One region of the Rahnella sp. CJA17(1/100) genome, then DNA from elsewhere that is predicted to be linked to it. Evidence: predicted binding sites of a transcription regulator. Region 1 holds the regulator's gene; each other region holds the start of a gene.
The links. The regulator LexA, encoded in region 1, represses DNA repair genes until DNA is damaged. The targets are predictions, from matches to a motif close to TNCTGTATGTACATACAGNA.
Positions count from the first base shown of each region.

Region 1 (10,989 bases):
GGAAAGTGCCCGTTACTGGATCCGAGAAATCGTGCTGTTTGGCGATGCCGAACCCTGGCTGCTGGGGCGCACGGTCATTCCTGAAGAAACGCTGACCGGGCCGGATCTGGCGCTGGTCGATTTAGGCACGGTGCCGCTGGGGCGCTATCTGTTTAGCGGGAACAACTTGTCCCGCGATTACATTCATTTAGGCCAGTTACACAGTGAGCAGGGAGAATTATGGGCGCGCCGTTCCCGCCTGCGTTTGTCTGACAAGCCGCTGCTGCTGACCGAAATTTTCCTCCCGGATTCGCCGGTTCACCGCCCTGAGGGCAAAGTGAGCAAGGCATGAGTCACACTAATCAACAAGGAGAACAGAGAGTGTCAGGAAGTATGACGCAGGGCACATGGCGTGATTACTGTCGCCTGATGCGCATTGATAAGCCGATTGGCTCACTGCTGCTGTTGTGGCCAACGTTATGGGCATTGTGGGTCGCGGGGGGGGGAATGCCGTCTGCGAAGATTTTGCTGGTCTTCGTGCTGGGCGTGTTCTTCATGCGTGCCGCCGGTTGCGTGGTGAATGACTACGCTGACCGTAAGTTTGATGGTCACGTTAAACGCACCGCTCACCGGCCATTGCCGAGCGGGGCGATCACCGGCAAGCAGGCGAAAATATTATTTGCCGGACTGGTGCTGGTGTCATTCCTGCTGGTTCTGTTGCTTAACCGCATGACCATTTGGCTGTCTCTCGCCGGACTGGCGCTGGCATGGATTTATCCGTTCATGAAGCGCGTCAGCCATCTGCCGCAGGTGGTTTTGGGCGCGGCGTTTGGCTGGGCAATTCCGATGGCGTATGCCGCTGTGAGCGAAAGTGTGCCGCTTAGCTGCTGGTTAATGTTCGTGGCAAATATCTGCTGGACGGTGGCTTACGATACGCAATACGCGATGGTCGATCGTGACGATGATTTGAAGATCGGCGTGAAATCGACAGCGATTCTGTTCGGACGTTTTGACACGCTGATTATCGGGCTGCTGCAACTGGCGACGTTAGTGCTGATGAGCATTGTCGGTCATCTTTCCCAGCTCAGCGCACCGTTTTACTGGTCGTTGCTGCTGGCTGCTGCGCTGTTTGTGCATCAGCAAAAGCTGATTGCTAAACGTGAACGTGATGCCTGTTTTCTGGCTTTCCGCCAGAACAATTATGTCGGGCTGGTGTTGTTCCTCGGTATTCTGATGAGCCTGTCAGGCTTCAATTTTTAAGTGAGTTAGCCTGCGCGACAACAATTAAAAAAACGCCCGGACTCTGTAAAAAGTCCGGGCGTTTTGTTTTTTTTAATCTGATGTCTGGCGCTAATACGGGTTAATGATCGGTATCGCGTACATCCATCTTCGGTTCAGCCGGTGGCTCCGTTGCTTGCGGCAGCTCAGAAGGCATTCCCGCACTCTCGATAGTTAGCTTGATATCCGGTGTCATCAGGTCGCTGAGCATGAGGTAAATCTCACGCGTTTGTTCCTGAATGGCATCGCCGGTGTCACTGATATAGCCTTCTGCGCGCAGTGTGCCGACCAGCGTCGAGAACACGGCTTTATCGAAGAATTCAGGGGCATTGATACCGTGCAGCACGGATAAACGCTGCGCCATAATCCGGCTCTCTTTTTCCAGTGCACCGCGGTTGATGCTTGGGTTATTGGTGAGCAGGGAGAAGGTAATCGCGTAACGTTGCAGCGTTTCACGTACGCCAGCCGCCAGCAACTGGAGGGTGCGGATACGGGCCGGATTAAGTGTCAGCTCATCATCTTCAAGGTGAATGATTTGCTGACGCGCCAGTTCCAGCGTCAGAACATCCAGCACTTGTGGCAGCTCAGGCGTATCGAAATGCATAAACAGTTCGGCTTTGAGCATCGGATAAATCAGTTCGACCTGATGCAGTAATTCCGCGCGGCTGACCTGGCGGTGGTGCATCACAATGCTTGAAATCAGTGATGGCAACACCAGCATATGATGGATGTTGTTGCGGTAATACGTCATCAGCACGGCCTGTTCGCGAGGCAGAACGATGATGTCGCCAATGTTGTCTTTCTCAACCTGGAACTTATTCATGTTCAGCGCGTGATCAAGTAACTGGTCAGCGGTCAGATCAGGCACCGTCGAATCCGCGTTGTAAGGCACGTTACGCAGCAATTGCAGATAACAGTCGATTTGCTCGGTCAGCTGTTCGCGTGTCAGTGAACGCTGACGGGAGGCCAGCAGCGCGGTACAACACAAGTTCATGGCATTGGCTGCCGCTGAATTGTTGATGCGCACCATGATCTGTTCTGCCAAATCCTGCACTGTCGGCGTCAGCCAGCTTGGACGTTGTGCTTCGATCGGGTCGATGGCTTCACGCCAGGTTGGCACGTTCTGGTTCAGGTAAGTGGTCAGATGCAGCGGCTCACCGAAGTTCACGTAACCCTGGCCGAGGTTACGCAGCTTGCGCAACCCGTTAAGCATTTGCGTCAGGCTTTCTTTCTCTTTGGTCGCACCGCGTAATTCTTTCGCGTACGTACCCACTTCCATAACGTGCTCATAACCGATGTAAATCGGTACCAGCGTAATCGGACGTGAACCGCCGCGCAGCATGGCCTGAATGGTCATGGCCAGCGTGCCCGTTTTCGGCTCCAGCAGACGCCCGGTTCGCGAACGCCCCCCTTCCACAAAGTATTCCACCGAATAACCGCGGCTGAACAGTTCGCCCAGATATTCACGGAAAACTGTCGAATAGAGCTTGTTGCCTTTAAAGGTTCGACGAATAAAGAACGCACCCAGACGGCGGAAAATCGGGCCAGCCGGCCAGAAATTCAGGTTGATACCGGCGGCAATATGCGGCGGTACCAGACCCTGATGATAGAGCACGTAAGACAGCAGCAGATAGTCCATGTGGCTGCGGTGGCAAGGCACATACACAATTTCCTGACCGTCCAGCGCTAACTGGCGTACACGCTCGGCATTATTAACGTTGATGCCTTTGTACAAACGGTTCCACGTCCAGCTCAGCACACGGTCAGAGAGGCGCACGGCTTCATAAGAGAAGTCAGCGGCAATCTCTTCCATCAGGGCGATGGCGTTTTGTTGGGCTTTTTCGTGGGAAATTTTCTTGCTGCGGGCTTCGTCTTCAATCGCTTTCTCAATGGCTTTTGAGGCCAGCAATTTATTGAATAAATCCTGACGTGCCGGAAGACGCGGACCAACCGCAGCCAGACGCTGACGGGAGAAATGCATCCGCGCCACACGTGCCAGTTTTTGAGCAATCGTCTTATCTGTGCCGTGTTCCGTCGCCATATAACGCAGGGAAACGGTATTGGAGAAACGGACGAAACTGTCCCGCCCCAGCCACAGCACTGCGAAAAATTTCTGGATACCGTTCAGCACGCGCAGATGCGGCGTGTCGTCCTGACCTTCACGGCCCGGTGCACGACCAAACATTACCGACACCGGCAACATCTGAATGTCTAAATCCGGATTATTGCGGTGCAAATCAAGGTAGTCGTGGAACAGCTTTACGGATTCCTGCTTCGGCGTGTAATAAGAGAATACGCGCGGGCCTTCGGCTATAAAGACATGGCTTGGTAGCAGGGTGCCGTCAATTTCCAGCGGAATAAGAGGATCAGGCAGATTCTGCGCCAGACATTGCGCACGCAACGTCAGCAAATCGGCTTTGGAATTATAAGGTAATACGTACAAAATCGGCCGCGTCGGGTCTAAATGCAACTCGGTAACCGGATCTGAAGGTATGACCTTGCTCTTTACCAGCAATGAGAGTGGTAAATTCAATAATGTGTAATAAAGTCTACGCCAACCTGACATAAAAACGTGAAGCCTCTTGTTAGCAATTTCGCCGCAAGGATACCAGAAAGATCCGTGGAGATCTGTGGTCATATAAAAGCTAAAATGCTGCAAACACTCTAAGGATCAGTACCCCAAATGGCGAACCAAGTCACCGGATTTACCCGAATTTATAAAGCGGCCGGCTATTCCTGGAAAGGATTCAAAGCGGCATGGCAAAACGAAGCGGCATTTCGCCAGGAGGCCAGCGTCGCTATCCCGTTAATTTTGCTATCTTTCTGGCTTGATGTCAGCACCATTGAACGTATCCTGCTGGTGGGATCCGTCGTGCTGGTCTGTGTCACGGAATTGCTCAACAGCGCGGTGGAATGTGCAATAGACCGCATCGGGCCTGAGTTTCATGTGCTTTCTGGTCGCGCAAAAGATATCGGCTCTGCTGCCGTACTTCTGACCATCATATTGGCGATTTTTGTCTGGGTCAGCATCTTTTGGTCGCGATGGTTCTGATTTGGAATCTGCATTCCAGGAATCAACGTTATGCCCTGTTTTTATTCAATCTTAGGTTTTCATTGACCGTTTAGCTGTATATACTCACAGCAAGACTGTATAAACAACCAGGGGGCGGAATGAAAGCTTTAACGACCAGACAACAAGAGGTCTACGACCTTATTCGCGATCATATCTCCACCACCGGTATGCCACCAACCCGCGCAGAGATTGCATCACGTCTGGGGTTCCGTTCTCCCAATGCGGCGGAAGAGCATCTTAAAGCGCTGGCGCGTAAAGGTGTTATTGAGATTGTTTCCGGTGCATCACGCGGCATTCGTCTGCTGATGGAAGAAGAAGAAGGTTTACCGCTGATTGGCCGCGTTGCCGCCGGTGAACCGCTGCTGGCGCAGCAACATATCGAAGGGCACTATCAGATCGATCCGGCAATGTTTAAGCCGAGCGCCGATTTCCTGCTGCGTGTCAGCGGTATGTCGATGCGTGATATTGGTATCCTTGACGGCGATCTGCTGGCCGTGCATAAAACGCAAGACGTGCGTAATGGTCAGGTTGTGGTGGCCCGTATCGATGATGAGGTCACTGTGAAACGCCTGAAAAAACAAGGCAGTGTGGTGCAGTTATTGCCAGAGAACAGCGAGTTTCAGCCGATCGTGGTGGATTTGCGCGAGCAGAATTTCAGCATTGAAGGCTTAGCCGTAGGTGTTATCCGCAACGGCGACTGGATCTGACCTTCGTACTTCGAGCTATCTCTGCGTTGGCTGCCTTCGCGAACCCCGGTCACATACTTGTGTATGCTCCCGGCGTTCGCTTAGTTGCCGCCTTGATATAACGCGAATTACTCGGTCAGATATGACTAAGTCAGAAATTGCTGTGTCAGATAGACAAGACTAAAACTAATTGAATATGGATGGCGGCCGCCTCTGGCATCCATGTGAATTCAAAGAGAAATGCGTTTCTCTCATCATCGCCCCTTTCGGGGCGATGTCATTTACAGGCATAACCTGAACCTCCGGCATGAGATTCTCTATGCAACATCATTCCCTGCGACACACACTCAAAAACACCTTTTTAAGCCCTGCCGATAAAGCGCTCTGGATGCTGGCATTGCCGATGATTTTTTCCAATATCACGGTGCCGCTCCTCGGCCTGGTGGATACCGCAGTGATCGGTCATCTCGACAGCCCGGATTATCTCGGCGGCGTGGCTGTGGGTTCGATGATCACCACTTTCCTTTTTATGCTCTTACTGTTTCTGCGGATGAGTACCACCGGCATGACCGCTCAGGCGCTGGGCGCGAAAGATAATCAGCTTCTGGCGCGTGCTTTTGTACAACCCTTCCTTCTGGCTGTGCTGGCGGGCGTCATTATTGTGGTATTCCGTCATCCGCTGATGGAGCTGGCGTTTCACATTGTCGGCGGCAGTCAGCCCGTGCTTGAACAGGCGAGGCTGTTTATCGAAATCCGCTGGTTCAGCGCCCCGGCTTCACTGGCGAATCTGGTGATCCTCGGGTGGCTGCTCGGCATTCAGTACGTTCGCGGGCCGGTGATTTTGCTGATTGCCGGGAATTTGCTGAATATCATTCTGGATCTGTGGCTGGTGATCGGGCTGGGCTGGAACGTGCGTGGCGCAGCCATGGCGACGGCAAGCTCCGAGTATTTCACGCTACTCATCGGGCTGTATTTCGTCTGGCGGGTGATGAAACGACGCGGTATCACCGGCGCAGAAATCACCTCCGCGTGGCGTGGTAATTTGCGCCGTCTTCTCGGGCTTAACCGCGACATCATGCTGCGCTCATTACTGTTGCAGCTTTGCTTTGCATCGCTAACCGTTCTGGGCGCGCGGCTGGGCAGCCACATTGTGGCGGTCAACGCCGTGTTGATGAACCTGCTGACATTTACCGCGTTTGCACTTGACGGTTTTGCTTATGCTATCGAAGCGCATTCCGGTGAGGCATTCGGTGCCCGCAACCGCGAAAAACTGCTGAATGTCTGGCATGCCGCGTGTCGTCAGGCCGGGCTGGTTGCGTTGTTTTTTGCTCTGATTTACGCGCTGGCGGGTGGGGCGATCATTGATGCGCTGACATCATTACCGGAATTGCGTGAGCTGGCGGACCGATATCTTGGCTGGCAAATTATACTGCCGCTGGTGGCTGTCTGGTGCTATTTGCTTGATGGCATGTTTATCGGCGCAACGCGTGGGCGGGATATGCGAAACAGCATGCTGGTGGCGGCGCTGGGGTTCGGGCTGACATTGTTCACTTTACCGCTGCTGGGCAATCATGCGTTGTGGCTGGCGCTGACGGTATTCCTCGGGTTACGCGGGATTTCACTGGGCTGGATATGGCGTCGTTACTGGCGGCATGACACATGGTTTTCGTCTCCGTCGCACTGATTTTTCAGCTATTTTCAAAGAAATAAGCGCAGCTTTGTCGTTATTTCATGCTTTAGATTAATCCTAATAGTGGTTTTTATCCCTGTTTAGGGAGGATTAATCGAGATTCTCTACTAACCTTTAAAGTGTTAAGGACGAGCTGCAAGACGAAATGCAGTTCATAAAACCCAAGGTAACAGGAGATATTTTATGAATAAGGACCAAGCCGACGGTAACTGGAAGCAGTTCAAAGGGAAAGTGAAAGAACAATGGGGCAAACTGACTGATGACGACCTGACAGTGGTTGAAGGTAAACGTGATCAGTTAGTCGGTAAAATTCAGGAGCGTTACGGCTATCAAAAAGATCAGGCCGAGAAAGAGCTCAATGAATGGGAAACCAAAAACAAATATCACTGGTAAGACGCGACTCCCCCTCGCGTGCCAGTGACGTATCCTGAGATTTAGCTGCTCCTACCCGGAACGCTTCAGGATACGGGTACACGGATGTACCCAACCTCTTCTCTGTACAAAACATCCCCCCTCTTACGAGTCACCTTCAAAACCTTAAAACCCGATTATTCAGCGTTTTTTCACCACAATACTGTGGTCGTGATCGCAATGGTCATGGCTGTCGCAGGTTTCTACTACTTTGCATTCTGCACATAAGCCATGCGCTTCAACGACGGAATGGCGAAGCTCAAATCCGGATTCTAATGACAGTTTTGCCAGACGCTCTTCAATGCCGTCGGTGGTTTTTTCGGTAACTAACCCGCAGCGGTCGCAGATAAACAGCGCAGAAGTATGACTTGGCTCTTCAAAATGATGGCAGAGAACATAGCTGTTTGCGGATTCAACACGGTGAATAAATCCCTGTTCCAGCAGAAAATCCAGCGCCCGGTAAACGGTCGGTGGTTTCGCCTGAGGTTCGCTTACGCGCAATAGATCCAGCAAGTCATAGGCGCTGATCGCACCGGGTTGTTGCGTCATCAGGCGCAGTACTTCCAGCCGCTGCGGCGTCAGGCGAACATTGCGCTGCTGGCAAAGTTCTTCAGCTTGTGAAAGTAATTTTTCCGGATTATTCAGGGTCATAGCAACGGTCTCTGAGCGCAGATTGGAATGAATAGGCCACATCATGCGACCACCGATGATTTTATCATGCTTGCACCAAAACGACGAATTATGCGCCATTCAGATGTGATGCAACGTCGGCATCCGCCTGCTCAGCGGCACAAGATGCCGAATCTTTGTTCTGTGGTATAATCAGCGATTACCTTCCCTCTGGCGCGAAGCCGGGGGGAGCGTCACGAACCCCTTCAGCGAATGTCAGGCCGATGTCAGAAACTCAACACGTAATGCCCCAGACCACTCCCTTTTCCGCCCAGCGTTTTTCCGTTGCGCCGATGCTTGACTGGACCGATCGCCACTGCCGCCATTTTCACCGGCTGATGACCGGCCAGACGTTGCTGTATACCGAAATGGTCACGACCGGCGCCATTATTCACGGCAAAGGGGATTATCTCGGGTTTGGCGATGCAGAACATCCGGTGTCTTTGCAGCTTGGTGGCAGCAATCCGGCTGATCTGGCGCATTGCGCAAAACTGGCGGAAGAACGTGGTTATGACGAAATTAACCTCAACGTCGGTTGCCCGTCAGATCGCGTGCAGAACGGCATGTTTGGTGCCTGTCTGATGGGTCAGGCGTCGCTGGTGGCTGACTGCATCAAAGCCATGCGCGACGTAGTCTCAATTCCGGTCACGGTTAAAACCCGAATCGGTATTGACGATCAGGACAGCTACGAATTTCTGTGTGATTTCATCCGTCAGGTTTCAGAAAACGGCGGTTGCGATACCTTCATTATTCATGCGCGTAAAGCCTGGCTTTCGGGCCTCAGTCCGAAAGAAAATCGTGAAATTCCGCCGCTGGATTACCCGCGCGTATATCAGCTTAAGCGTGTTTTTCCGCACCTGACCATGGCAATTAACGGCGGTATCAAAACCCTCGAAGAAGCCAAAATGCACCTGCAATATATGGATGGCGTGATGGTGGGGCGTGAGGCTTACCAGAATCCGGGCCTGTTGCTGAATGTGGATCGCGAGCTGTTCGGCTCTGATGCGCCGCTGAAAACCGGGCCGGATATTATCCGCGCGCTGTATCCGTATATCGAAGCGGAGCTGAGCAAAGGTACTTACCTCGGTCACATCACCCGCCATATTCTTGGTCTGTTCCAGGGTGTGCCGGGCGCGCGTCAGTTCCGTCGTCATCTGAGTGAGAATGCGCATAAAGCCGGCGCGGGCATCGATGTGGTCGAACAGGCGTTGCAGATGGTTGCTCAGCCGCAGGAAGTGGTGGCACAGGCATAAAAACAGGGTGAGTAAAATCACTATCTGTTAGTCAAATTTACTATCTTTTCGCAGGCCATTCGTGCCTGCGAATTATTTTTTCCTTATCATTCAATCAATTATTTATCCCATCACACTGGCATGTTTCTTGTAATGGTTAATGCGTGTTTGGACGCTACGTCTTATCGCACATGGCTTATTAAGGAGCACCCGATGCTGGAAATTCTCTTCGTGCTTGGTTTTTTCTTTATGCTGATGCTGACCGGCATTTCTTTACTGGGTATGGTTGCGGCGCTGGTCGTGGCATTTGCTCTGATGATGTTGGGTGGGTTTTTGGCGATTGTTGTAAAAATGTTGCCGTGGCTGCTTTTGGCCGTGCTTGCGGTCTGGATTTACCGGACATTTTTCCGGCCTGATGAGCCAAAATACCGTCGCCGTCGCTTGCCGTAATAACAGCTTCACTTTATCGGTTTCCGTAACTGCATGAAATGATGGGGATTGCTGACCGTATTCTGAGCGCAAAAAAATGTAACCGTTGCAGTGATAACTTTTGCTTATGTGCTAGCGATCACAAGCTAGATCAGAATGTGCGGTCAAAATGCATAAATCATATTTTTTAACATGGGTGACTGTTAGGATGGAATTCATTGGCAGCCAGCAGGCTGTAAACCGAATTCATCAAGTCCGCTGAGGCACACAATAGTCGCTTAAGTGACATCGCCCTGTGGATTTACCCGGCAGTACCCTACAGCAGTACCCGTCTGAAATCAGAGGTCGTCTGAGTCAGGCAGTAAAAAAGGCTTTCACAACTGTGAAAGCCTTTTTTGCATTGGTTCAGGGAAACTTTTATGGGATGAGCAGACTTGAACCCTGTGTCACGCGGCTTTCCAGCGTTTCATGCGCGCGTTTTGCCTCGGACAGTGGGAATTTCTGCGCGTCACTGACATCCACTTTTATCGCGCCACTGGCGATCATTGAGAACAGCTCGCTGCTCGCCTCCAGCAGTTCTTCACGGTTAGTCACGTAGCCATTCAGGGAAGGGCGCGTCACAAACAGCGAACCTTTTTGATTGAGTATCGCCAGATCCACACCTTTTACCGGGCCGGACGCATTGCCGAAACTGACCAGCAAACCGCGACGTTTCAGGCTGTTTAACGATTTTTCAAAGGTATCTTTGCCGACGGAATCGTAAACCACACCGACTTTTTCGCCGTTCGTCAGTTCCGCCACGCGGGTCGCGATATCTTCTTTCTGGTAGTTAATGGTTTCCCATGCACCGGCCTGTCTGGCGCGTTCGGCTTTTTCATCAGAGCCCACGGTGCCAATCAGTTTTACGCCCAGCGCTTTCGCCCACTGGCAGGCAATCAGGCCTACGCCACCGGCTGCGGCATGGAAAAGAATGGTTTCACCGGACTGTACTTCATGGGTTTTGCGCAGTAAATAATAAACTGTCAGCCCTTTAAGGAAGGAGGCTGCGGCCTGTTCAAAGCTGATCGCGTCCGGCAAAAGGGCGATTTTTTCCTGTGGTACGTTATGGAATTCGCTGTAAGCACCGGGCGCGGATTGTGCGTAAACCACACGATCGCCAGGTTTGATGGCCGTTACGCCACTACCGACTTTACTGACTATGCCCGCCGCTTCCGTGCCTAAACCCGCCGGAAAACTGGCTGGTGCGTACAGACCGCTGCGCACATAAGTATCGATATAGTTGATACCGATGGCTTTATTCTCGACCTGGACTTCGTCTGCCCGCGGATCTTGTGGCTGATAATCAACGTATTGCAGAACGTCCGGGGTGCCTGTTTCAGAAAACTGGATGCGCTTTGCCATGTTTTTTCCTCGTGATGGAGTCTGATTTCAACCCTAGGCTAAATGTCAGGGACAATCCAGATTTTCGGCACTAAGGGTTAATACCCTTTTGAAATGGTTTATACTGTCGCGCGAGTCAGGCTCCGATTTTTGGAAACCCGA
Region 1 is NZ_CAWOJA010000083.1:210,369-221,357, reverse strand. Features, by position in the region: gene ubiC (chorismate lyase) at 1-331, shown strand, start outside; gene ubiA (4-hydroxybenzoate octaprenyltransferase) at 373-1,239, shown strand; gene plsB (glycerol-3-phosphate 1-O-acyltransferase PlsB) at 1,340-3,823, opposite strand; gene AACU55_RS24490 (diacylglycerol kinase) at 3,941-4,309, shown strand; gene lexA (transcriptional repressor LexA) at 4,429-5,037, shown strand; gene dinF (MATE family efflux transporter DinF) at 5,336-6,700, shown strand; gene AACU55_RS24475 (CsbD family protein) at 6,890-7,099, shown strand; gene zur (zinc uptake transcriptional repressor Zur) at 7,259-7,768, opposite strand; gene dusA (tRNA dihydrouridine(20/20a) synthase DusA) at 8,032-9,039, shown strand; gene pspG (envelope stress response protein PspG) at 9,232-9,468, shown strand; gene AACU55_RS24455 (quinone oxidoreductase) at 9,865-10,848, opposite strand.

Region 2 (10,989 bases), on a different contig from region 1:
AGACCCACTTTCAGATCAGTGGCGGTGTAAATTACCACACCATCAACCAGCACTTCACCATCAGCAACGCCCATGATCAGTTTACGGTTGATCACGCGTTTGAAGTTCAGACGGTAGGTGACCAGCTTCGCGGTTGGCAGAACCTGACCAGTGAATTTCACTTCACCTACACCCAGTGCGCGGCCTTTGCCTTCGCCACCGAGCCAGCCCAGATAGAAGCCCACTAACTGCCACATGGCATCCAGACCCAGACAACCAGGCATTACCGGATCGCCAATAAAGTGACAACCAAAGAACCACAGATCAGGGTTGATATCTAATTCAGCTTCAACATAGCCTTTGCCATGGGTGCCGCCGTCTTCTTGCATCTTTACGATACGATCCATCATCAGCATATTGCCTGATGGTAACGGAGGGCCACCAGCGCCGAACAGTTCACTGCGGCCAGAAGCTACGAGGTCTTCTTTCGTATAGGAATCGCGTTTATCTACCATGTTCTATGTAAGCCTTATTTTAATGAAGGGCGAAGTTTAGCGAACAGCTGTAAGCTGAACAACTCCGATCAGCTGCGATTGAACCAGTTCAACCAGCGAAGAGGCCACGGATAACGCGGGCTGCCTTGCGATGTCGCCAGCGCAATACGCTGCTGAATTAATCCCAGCAGACTCGGACGCTCTTCTTCAGCTTCTTCTTCGTTTGTGTAAATCAATCCGGTCAGGATAGGCAGCGCTTCGGCTGCGTTATCAACTGCCCATAAATGAAACTGGCCTTCGCGAACGGCGTCCAGAACCTGCGGATGCAGGCACAGGTTGCGCACGTTGCTGGTTGGCAGAATGACCCCTTGTTTACCGGTCAAACCGCGACGTTGACAAACTTCGAAGAAACCTTCGATTTTCTCGTTTACGCCACCAATAGGTTGCACATTCCCAAACTGATCGACAGAGCCGGTGACCGCAATTTGCTGGTTGATCGGCTGCATCGACAACGCACTGATCAGTGCGCAGAGTTCAGCAAGTGAAGCGCTGTCGCCGTCCACTTCTCCGTAAGACTGCTCAAATACAATCGAGGCGGAAAAGGGCAGAGGCTGGTCGAGTTCTAACTCGGAAATCAGAAAGGCCTGCATAATCATCATGCCTTTGGCATGCAGATTACCACCTAACTCGGCTTTACGTTCGACGTCGGTAAATTCGCCGTCGCCGGCATGTACGACACAACTAATTCGGGAAGGTTCACCCAACGCTCGCGGATGCCCCGGATATTCCAGTACAGACAGGCCATTAATCTGCCCGACAACTTCGCCTTCTGTTTCAATGCGAATTTGTCCAAGTTCGATTTCATCCTGCATACGCTCCTGGAGATAACTCTCACGCCATGCACGTGCACCGGATGCCGCTTCAAGAGACTTAACGCTCAGCAACTCGTCTTCATTATAGAGTGCAGCTTCGCTAAGTTGGGTGTTAAGCCATACCGGATCGAGTGTCAGACTGCCCTGATCGGTGCTGTGACGAATGGCCATTTTTAGAAACTCGGGCCATGCATCAGCGGCCAGGCGTGGGATCTCAAGCTCATCAGCCAGCGTATTGACATAACCACACCAGGTTTCCATATCGCTTTCTTCCGTCAGCGGCAGGTCGGCTTCAAATTCACCATAAATGGAAGAATCCACCAACTCTGGCTCCATATCACTGAGGTCACCAAGCGATAAGCGGTCACCGACCAGAATCAGGCGAATATCCAAAGGCATCGGAGGGACTGTCACAGGTAAAGGTGTCGTCTCATCTGGTGAGACCCAATGATATTGACCTTCGGTGATCATCTGTTTCAGACGCAACCACATCAGAGGCTGCGCGATGAGGGTACGGATGGAAAGTACCAGCACACCGCCATTCACCTGGTGTACCAATCCCGGTTCCAGCTGGATCTGGTCTTTGTAAATGCGCACACACCCGAACAGCTGTTCAGGTTCAACCCATTCACGATACTGGCAGGTCGATTTCGCCGCGAATGCATCTTCCGCTGTCTTCGCCGCCAGCAGCGTTACCTTATTGCCTTCAATATGGTAACGGTTACCCGTGACTTCCGCCGGTTCAGGTAGTAAGTCGCTGACCACCTGCTTAATGCGTGACAAGTATTCGCGATTTTCCTGCGCCTTGAGCGTCATAAAACGCACACGTGAGCGGGGATGACAAAACAGCGTTAAACCATTTTCCAGCCGGGGCTGAATTCCTGCAAAATCGACAGGGGCTAACTGGGCAGCCGTTGCAAAGATTGCCTCGTAAGGCGCGGAGTCGGGCAGTAAAAGCTGCCAGTCAAGTCGGTTATTGGTCAATGTGTTAGCTGTTTTCTATAAAGAGGGAAAGTGCGATTATACAAGAATAAATCCGGCTGCATACAATGAGAGTCGTAGCGGAATTGGTCTTAGTGCACATTGCTGTACAGGTGGGCAAAAAACAACCAAAATAAGCGGTTTTATTTGGGGTGAAAATTGAATTAAAGCTGTTATGCTTAGTAAAGTTACGTGGTCACCGAAGAGTTCACGATGAAATATCAGCAACTGGAAAATCTCGAAAGTGGTTGGAAATGGAAGTATCTGGTGAAAAAACACCGGGAAGGTGAGCGGATCACCCGCCATTTGGAAAACAGCGCTGCCCAGGAATCCGTGAATCAACTTCTCAACCTGGAAAACGAGCCGGTCAAAGTGTCAGACTGGATTGTTAATAATATGAATCCGGCGCTGGAAAATCGTCTTAAGCAAACGATTCGTGCACGCCGTAAGCGTCACTTCAATGCAGAGCATCAGCACACTCGCAAAAAATCTATCGATTTAGAATTTCTGGTCTGGCAGCGTTTAGCGGGATTGGCACAAAGGCGTGGTGTCACGCTTTCTGACACAATCATTCAGCTGCTTGAAGATGCCGAGCGTAAAGAGAAATACGCGAATCAGATGTCTTCATTGAAAGAAGATTTAGAACAAATACTCGGCAAGAAAGATATTGGATAGATTTGCTTTCGCGTCTCAGGGAGTCAGCTATTTGCTCTGACCGAAGGCATAAAAAAAACCCCGCCATGGCGGGGTTTTTAGTATCTGTAGCAAAAGCTAAAGCGTGTTATTAAGCCTGTGGCTGAGTAACAGTATCTTTGTAGCCTTTAACTTCGATTTCTACACGACGGTCTGGTGCCAGGCAGTCGATCAGAGCAGCACGGCCTTTAACGGAGTCACAGGTAGAACCGGTAACTGGGTTAGATTTACCCTGGCCTTGTGCAGAGATCTTGTTAGCAGGGATACCTTTAGATACCAGGTAATCTACTACGCTCTGAGCACGTTGCTCAGACAGTTTCTGGTTGTATTGTTCTGAACCGATACGGTCGGTGTAACCCAGAACGATAACAGAACCGTCTTTAGGATCGATAGAGCTCAACTGGCTGTACAGCTGATCCAGAGCCTGTTGGCCTTCTGGTTTCAGAGTCGCTTTGTTGAAGTTGAAGAGAACGTCAGATTTCAGAGTGAATTTCTTAGTCTCTACAACTGGAGCTGGAGCTGGTGCTGGAGCAACAACTGGAGCAGCTGCTTCATCTTGACCGAAACGGTAAGAAACACCTACAGACAGCATTGCGTTATCAGGACGTGCACCAACGGTAGCCGCGTCACCAATGTTGTTAACCCACTGGTAATCCAGACGGGTAGCCCAGTTTTTGGTTACTGCGTATTCAACACCAACTGCTGCCAGTGGAGAAACACCAGTGTCATGATCACTTACGCGACCATTAGCACCGTTGTTGAAGTTACCTTTAGCATCTGCACGCCAAACCATACCACCCAGACGGGTGTACAGGTCCAGATCGTCAGTCAGCGGGTAGCTCAGTTTAGCAGCCAGCTGAACGCCTTGTGCTTTGAACGCGCCGTTATTTACGCTGCCTTTGTAAGGCATACGGCCAAGCCAGTCATATCCCATTTCAAAGCCCAGGTATTGGTTCGCTTGGTAACCCAAGAACGCACCTGCACCCAGTTGGCTTTCGTGGGTAGGGCCGTTGCCGATACCGTTGTAAGCGTTTGCGAAACCAGTGTCATGGTATTGGGACCAGCCCAATTTACCACCGGTATACCAGGTGTTATCTTTAGGGGCGGCTTGCGCTACGGTAGCGAAACCTGCCAGTGCCACTGCTAATGCGATAGCTGTCTTTTTCATTTTGCGCCTCGTTATCATCCAAATAGGCAATTGAGCTTTAAGCTTTTTAAGCCCTTGGTTAAAATCCTTACGCCAAGATTATTGCTTCATTTCAGAACTTGCCACTTTACGTTGGCATTATCGAGCAACCTTGGCGTTGTAAAGTCTACAACGTGGCGCGAAACTTACAAGCTTGATGTGTTAACACCGTGGAAAAAAAGGGAAAAACGGACACATTTCTTAACGGCTTTGGCAATTTGCTGACAAAATCTGGCACTAATCTGCATTCAGGAAGCCCGTTTTTACTGGCTTGCAGGCATTATTCAGCACAAATCACTAAGTTCCGCATTATTTTCATAGGAAGATTCCTATTTTGAACTAATGGTATACGGAAGAGTGAATTTTTACTGTGGAATGATGTCCACAAGCTGAATTCTGTTCATTTGTCGGTCTCATTATGAAGCCGTAAGCACCACCCTGGCGTGCTGCAATTTGCAATCTTTCCCTCTCAGTATCACTCAAATCCGGAAGCCATCCCAACACGACACTGTAGTTACCCGTCTGCAAGGCTTTCTCCATCGCATCTACCGTCGACATCGCCGTAATTTGATTAACTTGCACCATCTTATCCACCGGCAGACCTGACTGAGATAACCAATGACGGCTCAGTTTTTGTTGAGGTGTGAGCCACAACAACCACCGAGACTGCATACCCAGGTGTTGCAGTAAGGGCAGTAATAACTGCGCAAAATCAGGTTGGCTCGCACTATAGACGAACTCAGTGATCAGACCATTATTCAAGGATGCAGACGTATTTACCTGTGACGGAGTGACGGGCAAAGCAAGCTGACTAAAATGATGATTTGTATGGTATTGAGTTCGCATAATGATGTACTCCAGTGAGTTACTGTATGTATGTACAGTACTCTGGCGGTGAGCAAAGATCAACCCAATTTTTCCAAGATATCTCGCAAATTTTGAAGGCAACAGGCTGTAACGGCATTTTATGTTTGTTGGAGTTCATAAGATTGCGTATTTTGCTTTTAGCTGTTTTGGTAACTCAAAGTGGAAGCAAGGGATTAACGTGAAAAGGATAACGCAATGATAAACAAATCAAAAAAACGAGTGCTTGAGTGTCTGGAGATTTTTGCCCCGTTGGGCAATATTCGTTCCCGCACCCAATTTGGGGGGATGAGCTTGTCCGCTGACCGCGTCATGTTCGCCCTGGTTTCTGATGGTGAACTCTATTTGCGAGCGACCGGAGAAACCGAAACTCATTTTCGCCGCAAAAAGATGGAGAGGCTGACCTATCGCAAGCGAGGCATGGATGTGCAGTTGCGTTATTTCAAAGTGAGTGCCCGGCAATGGAGTGATCACCAGGCACTGTGCGAGCTGGGCAGATTATCGTTGCAAGGGATGTTGCGGGATATAGAGCTGAAAAAAAACAACGAAGCGGTCCGATTGAAAGATTTACCCAATCTCTCGCTGGCGCTCGAAAGGATGCTCTGGCAAGTCGGCATTGAGAACTCGGGGGACTTGCGGTTACAGGGTGCCTGCCATACCTACCTCAAACTGTGTGCCATTAAAAAAAAGAATTTAGGGATTAATTTACTGATGGCACTCGAAGGGGCAATTTTGGGCTTCCATGAAGCCGCTTTGCCGATGGAATCCAGAGAGTCATTAACTCACTGGTTTAACCATCACCAAGAGCAGCTATCAACGGTTGTGCACTAAGTTTGCGTAAGTTATCTGCAATTAGAGCCGATTTTGTGCCGGCAGGATCTTAGTATTAAGACTGGTGAGCTCAGGCAAATGAGCCACCAGTAATCCAATTTGCTGAAGCACGAGCTGCTCTTTACTGTCGATATCCGTTGTACGCATCTGAATACGTGCAGTGAGTTCACCGAGCGCGTGTTGGATGCGTTCTGCTTCAGAAGGCAGATGATGCAAAGCGCCGTCAACGCAGCATGCTGCATCATCCAGCAACCTCAGGGTTTCGGCATCATTGAGTTTTTCGCGATGGGCACCCAGCGCTGAAATGTAGCTCAGCATTGTATGATTGAGGCATAACAGGCGAAACGCCGCTTCGAGTGTCGACGGTTCGTTATTTCTCTCAGAGCTCATGTTCGACACCACGGACGCCAGTTCGGCATCGCAATTATGCGCATCGCGGCGGGCCAGACGGTACTCGAGACTGTTGTCTTTCCCCTGATGGTACTGCACCAGAATAGCATCAAGATAACGGCAATTAGCATCGAACGTTTTTCTGACCACCTTATCAAGTTGCCTGAATTTCCAGTCGGGCCATATAAAGGTCACTGCCGCCCAGGCGATACCACAACCAATCAGCGTATCGATTACTCTCGGGATAGCGACTTCAAATCCTTCGCCTAACAAATTGAAGCATAACAACACCAGAAGGGTGATGAACATTGTGGCCTGCGCGTATTGCACTGTGCGGAACGCAAAGAACAATAACCCGCTGATGACGATCAGAATCATTTGTCCGTCAACGGACGGAACGAAATACAAGATAGGGATCCCGAGAGCAATACCGGCGAGTGTTCCGATTATCCTCAGAGCTAACCTCCGGCGGGTCGCACTGTAGTTTGGTTGACAGACAAAAAGACTGGTGAGCAAGATCCAATAGCCGTGATTTAAGCCGCTGACCTGAATGAAAACGTAGCCTACAAAGAGCACGACAGACATACGAATTGCATGACGGAACAACACCGATTGCGGCGTAAAATGGCGGGAAATGCGCAGCCAGATATCATCAAGGCCAGTCAGACGGTCTTCCGCAAACGGGCTTTTGCCGGTCTGATTTTCCGGCAGAGACTGCTCCGACTCGATATTTGCCAGTTGCGCGTCAATCGCATGCAGATTGCGTAAAAGATGGCGTAACGCCTGTAATGTCTCACGGTGTTCATGATGAGATTCCAGACGTTTGAGGGCTTCTTCCAGCCGGGAAAACGCCCGTTCGAACTGGCTGTTGTGGGTATATTGCTGGCGATAAAGAATGCATTGTGACAGCTGTAAACAGGCCCGCGCCTGCATGCTCATCAGGCGCTGAAAGCGGAACAGAATATCACTGTGATGAAATTGTTCACTGAGTTTGAGGTACTGCACGTGGGACGAGCTGGCGCGCTCATGAATATCCTGCACCACAAAATAATAATGTAATGTCCGGCGGGTCCCTTTCTGGCCACGATCTCCTTTCAGCCGGGTCTGTAGCGTATTTTTTGTTTGGTTCAGTGTGGAGACCAGTTGACCATTGGCCATGGCCAGCTCGACCAGTTGCTGGTTGTTATCTTCCTGATCGGGATCAAACAACGTTGCTTTGGCTTCAAGATAAGCCGCCAGTTGCGTGAAACAGCGGGAGATCTGATCCTGTAACGGACGGATGGGGAAAATAATATGGCCAGCCAGCGTCAGCAGGTTATACCAGATAGCACCCGCAAGCAGGATCAGCGGTTGCTGATACCAGATGTGATACATGCTGGTGCCAAGCATCGTATATATGGCGATCAGCAACGCGCCGAAGGCAATCGTGGCATAACGCTGCCCCAGGGCCCCCAGCAGGATGAATCCGCAGGTTGAAATCATCAGCCCGGGCGCAAAAAGCCACGGATAGGGGAAGAGTAATTCTATGGATGCTGAAGCAATAAAAAAACAGACCAGGGTAATCAGCAAATTGCGCAGACGGCCAGCGAGACGATCATCAAGGTCGGCAAGAGCCGCAGCAACCACACCGAGTGTCAGGGGGATTGTCAGCGTGAACTGACCCAACCACCATGGCAATGCCGCAGCCCCTGTCAGCGCAATGAAAATCCTGATGTGATAAAGAATATTGCTGTTATAGGCATAGCGCCGTAAACCGGGTGCAATAGAAAGCACGAAAAACCCACCTTAAAATTCAAAAATGTTGAAACATCGCAATCAGCGAATGCGTCCGTTTTCTCTCTGACGGCTTGCATTAGCTTCACGAACTTGCTTTGCCAGCTCGACGGAAACGACCCTGCGTCCTACCGGCCAGAGTGCAATGGCAGCAATTTTAAAGTTCGCAATGCCCACCGGAATACCGATTATGCTGATACATTGCGCGATACCGGCAACGATATGCGACAAGCATAACCACCAGCCGAAAAAAATAAACCAGAAGATATTCAACAGAGTACCTCCGCCGGACAGCAACGCGCTGCGTTTTTCCGGATACAGGTCATCGACATGTACGGCTTCATTGCCAAATGGCAGCAGTGAAAGACGGGTGATTTCCCAGCAAGAGCGGGTGAGGGGCAGAGTAAAGATCAGCACGATACTGACCAGCGTAGCAAGCAGCCAGGCAAGCGTGGTGAAAAAACCACCTAAAACAAAGTTAAGAATATTGAGTACGGTACGCATGGCAGCTCTTCCCGAAGAGGTTAAAAAGTTGATAAATTTCGTGTTCACATAATGCAAACATACCTCCTATTCTACTCTGTTTTGGAGCGTGGATCGCCTGCGCTTATCAAAGGTAAACTCTTAAATGCTCTTGCATGTAAAATGTCAGGAATTAAAGAAAAACACGGTGTGATGATATGGAACTGAAATCGACCTCATTCGGGAAACATCTGGCGCAGCACCCTTATAACCGGGTGCGTCTGCTTAATGCCGGCGTGGAAGTCAGCGGCGATAAACATCACTATCTGATCCCTTTTAATCAGCTTATTCAGATTCGCTGCAAACGTGGCATCGTCTGGGGGGAGCTTGAATTTGAATTGCCGGAGCAAAAAGTGGTCCGGCTGCACGGCACCGAATGGCAGGAAACACAGCGTTTTTATCAATACCTGCTCAATATCTGGCAGACCTGGAGTCTCGAGATGAGCGAGGTCAGCGCCGGAGTATTGCGCGGGCAGGTTGAAAAAATTACCCAGATTGAACAGCAAGACAAATGGTTCAAACGCATTGATCTGGCTGATGTGCAGAAAGACATTACTGAGGCATTTTCTGCGATCCCGGTGCCTGTTGAACGTCTTACTGAATTTGATAATTGTCGGGAAGATTATCAGACCTGTCTGCGCTGGCTTGAGCAGGGTAAACGCAGTGTCGACCGGCGCAATCTGGCTTGGACTGACAGGGTGATTGCTGATAACCGTGACTTTTTTGATACCGTTGAAGTGTCACCGCTCAATGACAGCCAATGCCGCGCTGTCGTGAACGGTGAAGACGCGGTGCTGGTGCTGGCTGGCGCGGGCAGTGGTAAAACGTCGGTGCTGGTGGCGCGCGCGGGCTGGCTGTTGCGCCGTCAGGAAGCGCATCCTGAACAAATTCTGTTGCTGGCCTTTGGTCGTCAGGCAGCGGATGAAATGAACGGGCGTATCAAAGAGCGTTTGCATACTGAAGGCATCAAGGCCAAGACATTTCATGCGCTCGCTTTGCAGATTATCCAGGAAGGCAGCAAAAAAGCCCCCAAAATCAGCAAACTTGAAACCGATTCGAAAGCCCGGCGCAGCTTACTGATTAAGACATGGCAGCAGCAGTGTGCAGAGAAAAAAGTGCAGGCCAGCGGCTGGCGGCAATGGATGACAGACGAACTGGAATGGACCGTTCCTGAGGGTGATTACTGGAAAAATAAATCGCTGGCGGAGCGCCTCGGAAGCCGCCTTGAACGCTGGCTCAGCCTGATGCGTATGCACGGTGGCAGTCAGGCGGAGATGATCGAAAGCGCGCCGGAAGACGTCAAAGATCTGTTTACAAAGCGTATTCGTCTGATGGCACCGCTGATGAAAGCCTGGAAAACGGCACTGAAAGAAGAGGGCGCAGTGGACTTTTCCGGGCTTATCCATCAGGCAGTCAATATCCTGGAAAAAGGGCGTTTTGTCAGCCCGTGGAAGCATATTCTGGTGGATGAATTCCAGGACATTTCCCCCCAGCGCGCACTGCTGCTTTCTGCCTTGCGTAAACTTAACAAACATACCAGTTTGTTTGCTGTGGGGGACGACTGGCAGGCGATTTACCGTTTCAGCGGTGCGGAGTTGTCCCTGACCACGGCGTTTGCTGACAATTTTGGCGAAGGAGCGCAATGCGCACTGGATACGACTTACCGGTTCAATGACCGCATCGGTGAAATTGCCAATAAGTTTGTGCAGCAAAACCCTTATCAGTTGAAGAAGCCGCTGAACAGTCTGACCAAAGGCAACAAGAAAAATGTGGTGATACTGCCTGAGGACCAGATGGAAAAATTGCTGGATAAACTTAGCGGCTATGTCACCGCTGATGAACATATTCTGGTGCTGGCACGTTATCACCATCTTCGACCGCAAATTCTGGAGAAAGCCGCGACCCGCTGGCCAAAGCTTAATCTTGATTTCATGACGATTCATGCCAGTAAAGGACAACAGGCTGAATACGTGATTATCGTCGGATTGCATGGTGGCAATGACGGTTTCCCTGCGCCCGCGCGGGAATCTTTGCTGGAGGAAGTGTTATTGCCTGAACCGGAAAACTTTCTGGATGCCGAAGAGCGGCGTTTATTGTATGTGGCGATGACACGTGCGAAGCATCAGGTCTGGTTGCTGCAGGATAAAGAACGTCCTTCCGTCTTCGTAGAACAGCTTGAAGATATCGGCGTACCGGTCCAGCGAAAACCATAGATAAGATCAATGAAAATCCCGGCAATCGCCGGGATTTTTACTTTTAAAAATCAGCCTATTGAATCATTATTCTTTCAGGCGTGACCACAGATAGCGCTGGTAGTCAGGAATAGTGATTTCGACTTCAGACTGGAACAACGGAGACTGGATCAGGAAGTCAGCAGTAGACAGATTGGTTGCCACCGGGATGT
Region 2 is NZ_CAWOJA010000064.1:120,687-131,675, reverse strand. Features, by position in the region: gene fabA (bifunctional 3-hydroxydecanoyl-ACP dehydratase/trans-2-decenoyl-ACP isomerase) at 1-494, opposite strand, end outside; gene AACU55_RS21250 (AAA family ATPase) at 563-2,329, opposite strand; gene matP (macrodomain Ter protein MatP) at 2,540-3,001, shown strand; gene ompA (porin OmpA) at 3,111-4,187, opposite strand; gene sulA (SOS-induced cell division inhibitor SulA) at 4,545-5,051, opposite strand; gene AACU55_RS21230 (TfoX/Sxy family DNA transformation protein) at 5,268-5,900, shown strand; gene yccS (YccS family putative transporter) at 5,922-8,063, opposite strand; gene AACU55_RS21220 (YccF domain-containing protein) at 8,106-8,567, opposite strand; gene helD (DNA helicase IV) at 8,744-10,798, shown strand; gene mgsA (methylglyoxal synthase) at 10,865-10,989, opposite strand, start outside.
Region 2: the regulator LexA is predicted to act here: its motif matches at 5,072-5,091, upstream of sulA (SOS-induced cell division inhibitor SulA).

Region 3 (10,989 bases), on a different contig from region 1:
CATTTTGGTGCCCGCAGTGGTGGTTTTAACCGCGTAATCCTGCCCGTCGCTGGCAGCGGCGGTCGCCGAACCTTCAATCACCATATCCTGCTGCGAGCCGGATGCGGCGGTATTCGCGGTGCCTGTCGTCCCACTGCCGGTTTCAGCGGCCTGCACCGGATTCACCAGAACAAAAATCGCCAGCGCCAGTGTGGAAACCGTAAATGTTTTTCTTACCTTTAACGCACCCTGCTGCACGTCATATACCCTGCCATTCAAAGACATAACACATTCCCATAGCAATTTTTTAAGGGCGAGTCTGTTTCTATTTATTGTTTTAACCAGAACAGCTCGAAATGAGAATGTGAATAGTAATTATTAACATTAACCCTGTCGCGCAGAGGATTCATCTTAATAAGTAACAAATTATGAATGCAAAAAATTCAGAGGAAAATAAGAACCCGGCGAAGAACTTCACCGGGTTTAATGGCGAGGCAAATTGTTTTACGTCCGCACCAAAGCCCGCGACTTATCCAGCAGGAAAGGCCGCAGGTAACCGACAGTATTGGAAAGCAGAATCACGTCTTCGGAAAGGCGAATACTCAGCACGTCCGTCAGGTATTTTTTACGGGTGACCATACGCTGCCAGACCTCCGGGAACTGCGTTTCCAGCTCTTTTCGCAGTGATTCATCTGCCAGCCCTACCGTATCTTCGATGCTGCTGCCACCATAGCCGGGTAATGACGGAATAATATCAATCTGAAACAACATGCCACTTTCAAACGGGATCACTGAGCCACCGTATACCGGAGAACACAGCCACTCCTCATCTGCAACCAGATGACCGGGATTGAGATGCCAGTGATAGATGCTCTGTGGCAGCGTTTGCTCAACAAGCTGATAAAGCTCGCCGCCGGTCAGCCCGATGCGCAGTGCTTCAAGCCAGGTTACTACCGTGTGGTAATAGGGTATCGCGAGCCGCTGCAACCAGTCCGAAACCTCTTCCGGTAATTCATTTTCCGCCGCCACCACATACGCCGCACGGCTGGTGAGGCCTCCTTTGTATCCGGCGGTGAGCGAAAACTTATCGCCATGCCGGATAGTTTTGTCGGAAGGATACAGATTCGCATGGGCGAAACGCTCACCCGTCGCGGCAATCATAATCACGTTCCCGTGCTGGCCTTCTCCTGCCAGTAACTGACCGATTTCTTTTTCTGATTTGCCGGGTGCAATCGTATCCAGCGCCGCAAGCACCTGAGTGGAGGCCAGGTTGGCGCCGTATTCATAAAACGCCACTTCATTAGCGGTATTAATCCGCCGTGCACCGTTTTCTGGCGAGGTAAACAGACCGGTGGCGTTTACCACATCTCCAGCCACGCCTGCGGCCTTTCGGACTGCGTCGAGGATAAACGCGGGCACATCAAAGGTGGTTTTATCCGTGACAGGGTCACATCTGAACAGTTTCCAGCCTGCGATGCCAACGTGCTGCGCGTCAGTAATACCGGCAGATTTAAGCAAATCGTGCAGCGGCTGATGATGTTTCATCGGCTGGTTGGGCAGGGAAAACACCGGCGCATGCAGGCAGCGACCGGCGTTGCGCGCATGGGGAACCAGTTTCAGATTTTCATTCCCCATAACATAAGTCAGCTCACCGGTCGCGCGCACCACCAGCAAGGCTTCTTCAAAGCGCGGGATAAAACCCGCAAGATATTCGAAATTGCCGCCGTGTTCTTTGTCGGCATAAATCACCAGGCTGTCGAGCTGATGCTGTTGCATCGCGTGAAGGATATGACGCAGGCGTGACGCCATGGTTTCATCGGATAATACCGGGGTGGAAATATGAGGGTAAGTCGCGGGAGCCGGGAGGGTTTTCAGTGAATACTCATGTTCAGCTTTCATTGCGTGTCCTTTTGCATGGCGGGGGAAAGAGGATTATGCCTCAAACGGCTTCTTAAGGCCGCATTCACCGGACAGGGAACTCTGCTAAATTTAAGGTAATTCCCTGCTGTTGCTGCCTGACGAGGTTAATAACGATGGTTACCGAGAGTGATAAGGGCAAAGACCTCAGTCAGGCTACCGCTGAGCTATTTGCCGAGCTTATTCCCTATCTCCAGTTCCGTACTGTCCCCGCGGGCTCGCGCTTCCATCTGTATGAGAAGGGGGAATTTTATTGTTATTTCATCCGTAAAGGCTGGTTTAAAACCTTTCATAACGACGAACCTGTGCTGATAGGCACGTTGTCAGTGCCGGGCATCATTGGTATTGGCGGTGCGGTGCCCTCAGAGGCCAGAATGTTTATTCAGGCGCAGGATGAATCTGAGATTGCCGTCTCCACCGTGGCGGAGATGCATGCCCTGATTGATCGTCTGGAGTTGTGGGAGCCAATGGCAAAGCACTTTTTCAGGATGACCAACAATCTCTATGTCAAAAGCACAATGCTGACGGCACCGACATCCTATGAAATTCTGCGCCACCAGCTCATGGAACTCATGAAAGAACCGCCGGAAATACGCGAAAATATTCCTGCTGCCCATTACATTCAGCTTAAGACGCACCTTTCACGCAGCACGATCATGAAAGTGCTTTCACAATTGAAACAGGGGGGATATGTGAGGCTGCACAACGGTATTCTGAAAGAAGTGATCCGTTTGCCACTGAAATACTGAGCGTGGTATCAGGGGGGAAGAAAGCGTGCCGTTACGCACGCTGTTCTCTCTGTTACGCGGCTTTTACCGCACGGACTTTTTTGGCCGTGGCAGGTTTTTCGGCAACATTTTCTTCGGCAGCATTTTCTTCAACAGCCACGTTTTCTGCGACCACTTCTTCTGCTTCTGCTGGCGTTTCAGCGGCGGGCTGGTGTGCGATTTCTGCTTCCGGCAATTTGCTGGTGCGCAGAATATGCTGGACGGTGTCTTTCTGCTCGGCGAGGTGAAGTGCAATGTTTTCCGCCAGTGCTTCATCCATCCCGATATTGCTCTGTAACAGCCATTCAGTAAAAGCATCCGCCATGTCCAGCATCTTGTCGTAAGCGTCTGCTTCTTTCTTATTGGCAAAAGTCATTTTCTCTTCACCTTTTCTGACCACAACAAATTTTGTTTCAACAGCCATGATTCGCTCCTTATACTGTAATTATATACAGCATACCAATAATCAGTGCAGGATACATCATCCGGCCTGATTTTTATAGTGCGGCGCGTCAAAGGCCGGGCACAATACCCTGGCCACTATAACGCGGGTGAATTTCTCAGCGTGAGCCGGTAAGGTAGAAAACGACCTGTTTTCAACGAACTTGTGAGGTTCCCGTGACAAACCTGAAAGCTGTATGCAACTGGACCAAAGACACTTATCTGATCACTACCGACTTTCAAAAACTGGATATTCCGGCAATTCACGCCTACCTGACCCGGTCAAGCTGGGCGCCGGGCATTGACGAACAGACAGTTCGCGCTGGCGCAGAACACAGCCTGAACTTCGGGTTGTTCGACGACGGAAAACAGATCGGTTACGCCCGCTTTATCACGGACTACGCCACCTTTGCTTACCTGTGTGATGTCTATGTGCTGGAAGATTATCAGGGGAAAAATCTGGGCGCATGGCTGATCGAATGTGTGCAGTCGCATCCGGTCACAGCAAAACTTCGCCGGATGGCACTCTTTACTTCCACCGCGCCGTGGTTGTACCAAAAGTTTGGTTACACACCGGTTAACGAACCTGACTACACCTGGGTCATCACCCGGCCAGGAATTTACCTGAACAAAGACGGGTAGTTCAGGCTTTCCTGAACGCAGGGCTGGAAACAGAAACTGAATTCTGGCCAGGGTCTTTCGCATTGGTGAACTCATCGCCGTCGGCCTGATGGCGCGGGCCACATTCCGGACCGTTCTATATACAGGCAGCGGCTTTGAGATTTTCAGTCACCATCCGCACAAAGTTATCGCGAATGACATCTTCATTCCGGGCGTCCCATGCAATCCCCACCTGCCAGCGTGTCGCACGGCCGGTGAGCGGAAGTATTTTCAGCTCCGGCGGCGCAATATGCACGACGCTTTCGGGTAGCAATGCCACGCCGATGCCGGCCGCTACCAGTGCGACAATAGTCTGGATATCCTCCGCCAGTTGAACCGATGAAACATGAAACAGATTTTCCTGTAAAAAACGGTCTGTCTGCGCATTCAGACCCCCCGCCCGCTCAGTATACAAACGCAGTAACGGACGGTTCCTGAGCCGTTCACTCATATCCTCGCCGTTATCTTCAGACACTACCAGCACCAGTTTATCCTCAAACAGCGCGTGGTAACGGAGCGGTGCAGGCGGCGGGACACGCACAAAACCAATGTGCAGTTCCCCGCGTTGCAGCATGTCGTATTGCTGCGCGGAAGGCAGGTCTTCCAGCGTGATATCCACGCCGGGATACGCTGCGCGGAATTTCGCAATACATTGTGGCGCCAGGATGAAACTCGACAGGCCGAATCCGGCCGCCAGCAGCCCTTCTCCCCCCTTTTCAACCTGGCTGGCATGTTGCATAAACGCGGCCATTTGTCGCAATACTTTCTCCGCTTCCGGCAAAAGCCGCTGGCCTGCGGCTGTCAGCGCACTGCCGTGTCGTCCGCGGGCAAAAAGCGCCACGTTCAGCGTCGATTCCAGCAGATTGATCTGTTTGGTGAGTGCCGGTTGTGAAACGGAAAGCGCCTGTGCTGCCTGCGCATAATTCCCTTTTTCAGCCAGTGTGACAAAAGCCCTGAGCAAACGTGTGTTCACTTTATGTATTCCATTGGGTTATCAGATTTGGAAATCATTTCATTATAAAGTTATCAGTCGCATTGCTCTAATACCAGCGTCAACCGAAATCCCTGAAGACGTATGGAGAAGATCATGTCGGACCCCAAAACACTCAAAGCAGCGGTCATTCAATTTCAGCATCAGGCGGGTAACAAAAAATATAACCTGTTAATTATGGAGCGTTTTATCGAAAAATCGGCTATTGAAGGCGTCAATATTTTGGCCTTTCCGGAAATGTGTATCACCGGTTACTGGCACGTGCCCAAACTCGATGCTGCTGGCGTTCAGGCACTGGCGGAGCCAGCCGACACCGGCCCCTCTGTTGCGCTGATCCGCTCGCTGGCCGTGAAACATCAGATGCTGATTGGCGCCGGATTTATCGAACGTGCCGCTGACGGGCGTCTGTATAATGCCTACGCCGCCTGCATGCCTGACGGTTCGGTACACATCCACCGCAAAATGCACGCCTTTGAGCATGAGGCTTTCAGTTGCGGCGACAGTTATACCGTGTTCGGGACCCCCTGGGGCGTGAAGGTCGGGATCCTCATCTGCTGGGACAACAATCTGGTGGAGAATGCCCGAGCCACCGCCCTGCTGGGTGCAGATATTTTACTGGCACCGCATCAGACCGGCGGCACACATTCACGCAGCCCGCACGGCATGAAACCGATACCGCTGGCATTGTGGCAGCAGCGTGCTGAACGCAAAGAAGAGATTACCGCAGCGTTTAAAGGTCCCAGCGGCCGGGAATGGCTGATGCGCTGGTTGCCCTCACGCGCTCACGATAACGGCATGTTTATTTTGTTCAGTAACGGCGTCGGTGCGGATGATGATGAAGTACGCACCGGTAACGCGATGATCCTCGACCCTTATGGCCGGATCGTCGATGAAACCTGGGTTGCTGCGGATGCGATGGTCAGCGCGGATCTGGATTTATCGCTGATCCCGATGAGTACCGGCAGGCGCTGGATGGCAGGCCGCAGACCCGATTTGTATCATATTCTGACTGAATATCAGGGCTATGAGCGGGATGCAATGACGGCACGTTTTTCTGAGGAATTACCGGGGATCCCAAAACGCTAAATCACCGTGGATTGATGAAGCGAAAAAGGCTCCTTGCGGAGCCTTATTCCTGATCCAACAGCGATGTGCCGTATGAATTATCGATGGTACACAGCCAGCGACCGTCCGGTTCATGGCGGAAAACATAGGTGGCACGGCGGGTAGTGGTCACCTTTCCGCCCTGTCCGTCGGGAAAATGCAGCACCGTTTCCATGATCACCAGCGCATCCTCTGCCCCTTCAATCACCTGCATTTCGCCCTGTTCTACCACCAGCTGATCCTGAAAATAATCCGAGATGGCGATAAAGGCTTTGCGGATGTCGGTTTTGCCGCGGGCAATCATGCCCGGTTTAATTACCAGCGCCGCCTCTTCGGCATAATGCGCCATCAGTGCGTCAAAATCCCTGACGGATATGGCTTTGTCACAGGCTTCGATAACCTGGCGGATCGGGTGTGTACTCATCCGTTAATGTCCTTTTGCTGAGTTCCAGAGTAAAGAGATGGCCGCCAGAAATAACATGATGTCGATCAGGCGATTGAAGGATGTCTCTGACATCTTAATAACAAATTTTTTGCCAATAAGCATCCCTGTCGTCAGTGTGCCACCCACCAGCAAGCCGCTCAAAAACACCGGCCACGGCATTGCACCAATCACGCTGAACGCTGAGGCTTTGGCGAAATAAATCGCGAACGAGGCGGCAGCCTCGGTGGAAAGCAGCGCGCCTTTCACCAGCCCGTAACCGGCGAAAACCGGAATGGTCAGCGGGCCGGTTGAAAATACCACACCGGTCAGAAACCCTGTCAGCGCGCCTGCCATCGCCAGTTGCGCGCTGCTGAGGGTAAAAGCCCGGTAACGGGCGTAATGACGCAAAGGGATCAGCAACAAGAAGAACGCGCCGATACACATATTCGACAGCGTGGCGGGCATTTCCCACAGGGTATTTGCGCCGAGAACGGCGGCGGGGATGCCGGGCATGGCGTACAGCAAAAATGCCCGAATGTTGATGTCTTTGCGCCAGAGAAGCACGCGGGAGATATTGCCGACAATAGCGGCAATCGCCATCACCGGAATCGCAGTTTTCGGGCCGAAAGTATACGTCAGCGCCGGCAACAGCATGATGGAACTGCCGGTGCCGACAACGCCGCTGATCACACCCGCCAGTATGCCCGTCAGAGCAATCACCACATACATCACGTCACATTTCCTTTTCTCAGGGGGAATGCGGGCGATGATAGCGTTTAGGAAATGGCGTAACCCGTGATAAAAAGTCACATAATCGTGATTAAAAAGGAACGACCATGCATGCCCTTCCCCCGATAACGGCCCTCCGCGCCTTTCTTGTCGCCTGCCATGCCGGGAGTTTTACCGCCGCAGCGCAGGAGTTATGCATTACGCACGGCGCGGTAAGCCGCCATATTCAGGGGGTGGAAAAGTGGTTTGGGGTGAATTTATTTCGTAAAGAAGGCCAGCGGCGGGTGCCGACACCTTATGCGCTGACGCTGGCACGCGAGCTGGGCAGTGCGTTCGATACCCTGTCGGATATCGCCCTGCGCTACGGTAATGGCGGGCGGAATAACGTGTTCAATGTCAGCGTGCCAACCACCATGAGCCTGAAATGGCTGCTGCCTCGCCTTGATGATTTTTATACGCAATTTCCTGAGGCAAATCTGCAAATCTCTACGGCCAATACCGAGCAGTTACACATTGTGGGGCATTACGATTTGCTGATCCGTCGTGAAACCAGTGCCACGGAATATTCCGCGATCCCTTTTCTGGCTGATACCCATTGCCTGATGGCCTCCCCGGCGCTGCTCAAACGCTTTCCGCTGGATACGCCGGAGGACGTGCTGAAATGTCCGCGCATTGAAACCCTCACCCGTCCCGGACACTGGAATTTATGGCTGGCGGCGGCCGGACTGGAGAAACCGCCGGTCAGCGGCTTTCGCCGTTACGATCATTTTCACGTTTCGTTGCATGCGATGCTGGAAGGAATTGGCGTCGGGCTGGGGCCGGTCAGTACGTTGTCGGCGGAAATCCGTCGCGGGAATCTGATACCGCTGTTCCCGCAGATTACCGTCGCGCCCTGCCATTACCACGCCCTGACGCCAGTGGGCGTGCAGAAAACCCTGCTCCACCAGGCGTTTGAACGCTGGCTGGTGGCACAGGGTGAATGCGGGAATCAGTCGTAATTCTCACCATATAAACCAATCAACCGCCGCACGACGCCGTTGGTCCAGCCGAATCCGTCCTGCAGCGGATATTCCCCGCCGCCGCCTTCGCGGGATGTGTCGCCTGAAATGTGGTATTTCTCAATCAGTTTATGGTGTTGCTGATAATACTGATTCACGGTTTTCAGCCAGTTACGGGCAATTTCATCGCCCAGCACATCATTGCCGTATTGCTTAAAGCCCTGAATCGCCATCCATTGCAGCGGTGCCCAGCCGTTGGGTTTATCCCACTGTTGACCGGTTTCATATTCTGTCGCCATGATACCGCCGGGTGTGAGTAAGCGGGTACGCACGGCGTCTGACAGACGTTCGGCCTGATAATGGCTGGCAAGTCCGACATACAAAGGCACCACGCTGGCGGCAGAAAACAGCGCCATTTGCTGACGGTGCCAGTCGTAATCACGGAAACAACCTTCGTTGTCATCCCACAGATAACAGTTGATGGCCTCGCGGCGTGTTTCGGCTTTCCGGCGGAATAACGTTTCGGTGACTTTATCCCCTTTCAGTCCGGAAATATTGGCAATGGTACTTTCCAGCTTGTGCAGAAACGCATTCAGATCCACCGGGATAAATTGCGTGGTGCGGATGCTGGCGAGACGATGCCCGTCACGCAACCAGCGCGACGAATAATCCCAGCCGGATTCCGCGCCAGCGCGCAAATCGCGGTAAACCTCATTTGCCGGGCGGCTCGAAAGTTTTGCGGTTTCGACATCTTCGCGCCACGATTCATCGCGCGGTGTGTCCCTGTCATCCCAGTAACGGTTGAGCAGCGTGCCATCCGGCAGGCAAACCACATGCCGGTAAGCCTGATTCGGCGCCAGAGAATCCGCGCCGTCCATCCAGAACTCATATTCCATTTTCAGATGGTCAAGGTAACGCCGCGCACCGCGCACGCCGTCTTCCTCGAACAGTTCGACCATCAGCGCAAACACCGGTGGCTGGGAACGGCTGAGATAATACGTGCGGTTGCCGTTAGGAATATGGCCGTACATCTCGATAATCCAGGCGAAATTATCCGCCATGGTGCGCAACAGATCATTACGGCCACTTTCCGCCAGCCCTAACATCGAAAAGTAAGAATCCCAGTAATAGGTTTCACTGAAACGCCCGCCCGGCACCACATAGGCCTGGGGTAACGGCATCAGTGACGACCAGGGCACGTGGTCTTCCGGCTGGCGCGTGAGCACCGGCCACAGTTTGTCGATGTGCTCTTTCAGCGAATCGCCGGGGTCGGAGACGTATTCATCATCACGATGTTCCGGCAGCCAGAAATGCGCGTCCACAAATCGTTTCAGGTTGAAGCCCGGATGGTTTTTTATCCGCCGATAACGCAGCAATATGTCCAGCGGATCCATTTTCGGCGGGCAGTCGGGAAAGGTTTTGCTGTCCTCGAAAAGCCCTGAAGATTGCACACTGGTAAACAATTCCAGATAACGGTCGGCAGGCGTTAAGGCATCAGAAGGCGGCAAACCTTCGATCATCCCCGGCTCCGGTTCTGCATCCATCATCCGGTCAAGGATCAGTTCAATGGGCTCGAGCTCGCTCAGACGCGTCTCTTCGCTATCAGCGTTTTCGCTGTCAAACAGCGCATTTTCATTCGTCTGGTAATTCGCATTTTGCATATGCAGCAAGCCTCTTGCTTAGAAAGTTTATGCGACAGCGTTGTTTTTTTCTCCCTGTGGCGAAATGGCGTATAAATCGCGCAAATAGGTTTCGCCCCAGTTCGCAATATCATTTTTACGCAGCACCGCCATCATGTCGTTATAACGCTCAAGCCGTTCTTCCAGCGGCATGGTCAGCGCTTTATCCAGCGCCGCCGCCACGTCATCACGGTCATAAGGGTTGACGATCAGCGCCGACGTTAGTTCATTCGCCGCACCGGCAAATTGTGACAAAACAAGAACGCCGGGATCTGTCGGATCCTGCGCGGCGACATATTCTTTCGCCACCAGATTCATGCCATCACGCAGCGGCGTTACCAGCCCGACATCCGTCAGACGGAATAATTTCATCAGCAGGCTGCGCTGGAAATGCTGGTTGAGGTAAAACAGCGGCGTCTGGTTGATGCCACCGTATTTACCGTTGATGCGCCCCACTTCGGTTTCCAGCTGATGACGAAGTTCCTGATAAGCCTGCACGTCGCCGCGTGATGTCGGAGCGATTTGCGAATAGCGCACTTTACCGCGATGCTGCGGGAATTTTTCCAGCAATGCCTCAAAGGCCAGAAAACGTTCCGGCAGCCCTTTGGTGTAATCGAGACGCTCGCAGGAAATGATGTTTTTCGCTTCGCGAAGTTCGCGTTCCATCGCCGCCATTTTCGGTGGCAGCGGGCCTTCGGCCATTTCCTTAATACTTTCCGGCGCAATGCTGATCGGGTATACGCCAGTGGCAAAGGTTTTGCCAAATGCCTGATGCTGATGCGCGTCGCAATCTTCAATATCGGTCAGTGCCTTGAGATTATCCAGAAACGCCAGGCGGTCACCTTCGGTCTGGAAGCCCAGTAAATCATACTCACACATCATTTTGAGCAATTCATCGTGCGTCGGCACCGCATTAAAAATTTCCGGGGTCGGGAACGGAATATGCAGGAAGAAACCTATGCGGTTTTTTACGCCGAGTTTGCGCAGCGCAGCGGCAAACGGCAGTAAATGATAATCGTGGATCCACAAGATATCGTCTGCTTTGATCAGCGGCTGCAATCTTTTCGCCAGCATGTCATTGACCCGGCAGTAACCGTCCCAGGCTTCACGCTGGAAATCCACCAGATCAATACGATAATGAAGTGCTGGCCAAAGTACGGCATTGGAAAACTGGCAGTAATACAGATCGTAATCGTTTTGATTAAGCGGAACCGAAGCGTAAGTAATGCCGTCATCTTCCATCAGATTCAGGTCATCCTCTTCTTCGCCCGATATTTCACTTATCTCACCATTCCAGCCA
Region 3 is NZ_CAWOJA010000011.1:422,900-433,888, forward strand. Features, by position in the region: gene fhuE (ferric-rhodotorulic acid/ferric-coprogen receptor FhuE) at 1-264, opposite strand, end outside; gene AACU55_RS08245 (M24 family metallopeptidase) at 484-1,878, opposite strand; gene AACU55_RS08250 (helix-turn-helix domain-containing protein) at 2,013-2,645, shown strand; gene AACU55_RS08255 (YebG family protein) at 2,698-3,087, opposite strand; gene AACU55_RS08260 (GNAT family N-acetyltransferase) at 3,282-3,746, shown strand; gene AACU55_RS08265 (LysR family transcriptional regulator) at 3,862-4,737, opposite strand; gene AACU55_RS08270 (nitrilase family protein) at 4,852-5,841, shown strand; gene AACU55_RS08275 (YybH family protein) at 5,885-6,283, opposite strand; gene AACU55_RS08280 (sulfite exporter TauE/SafE family protein) at 6,287-7,012, opposite strand; gene AACU55_RS08285 (LysR substrate-binding domain-containing protein) at 7,120-8,010, shown strand; gene AACU55_RS08290 (alpha,alpha-trehalase) at 8,001-9,671, opposite strand; gene otsA (alpha,alpha-trehalose-phosphate synthase) at 9,699-10,989, opposite strand, start outside.
Region 3: the regulator LexA is predicted to act here: its motif matches at 3,101-3,120, upstream of AACU55_RS08255 (YebG family protein).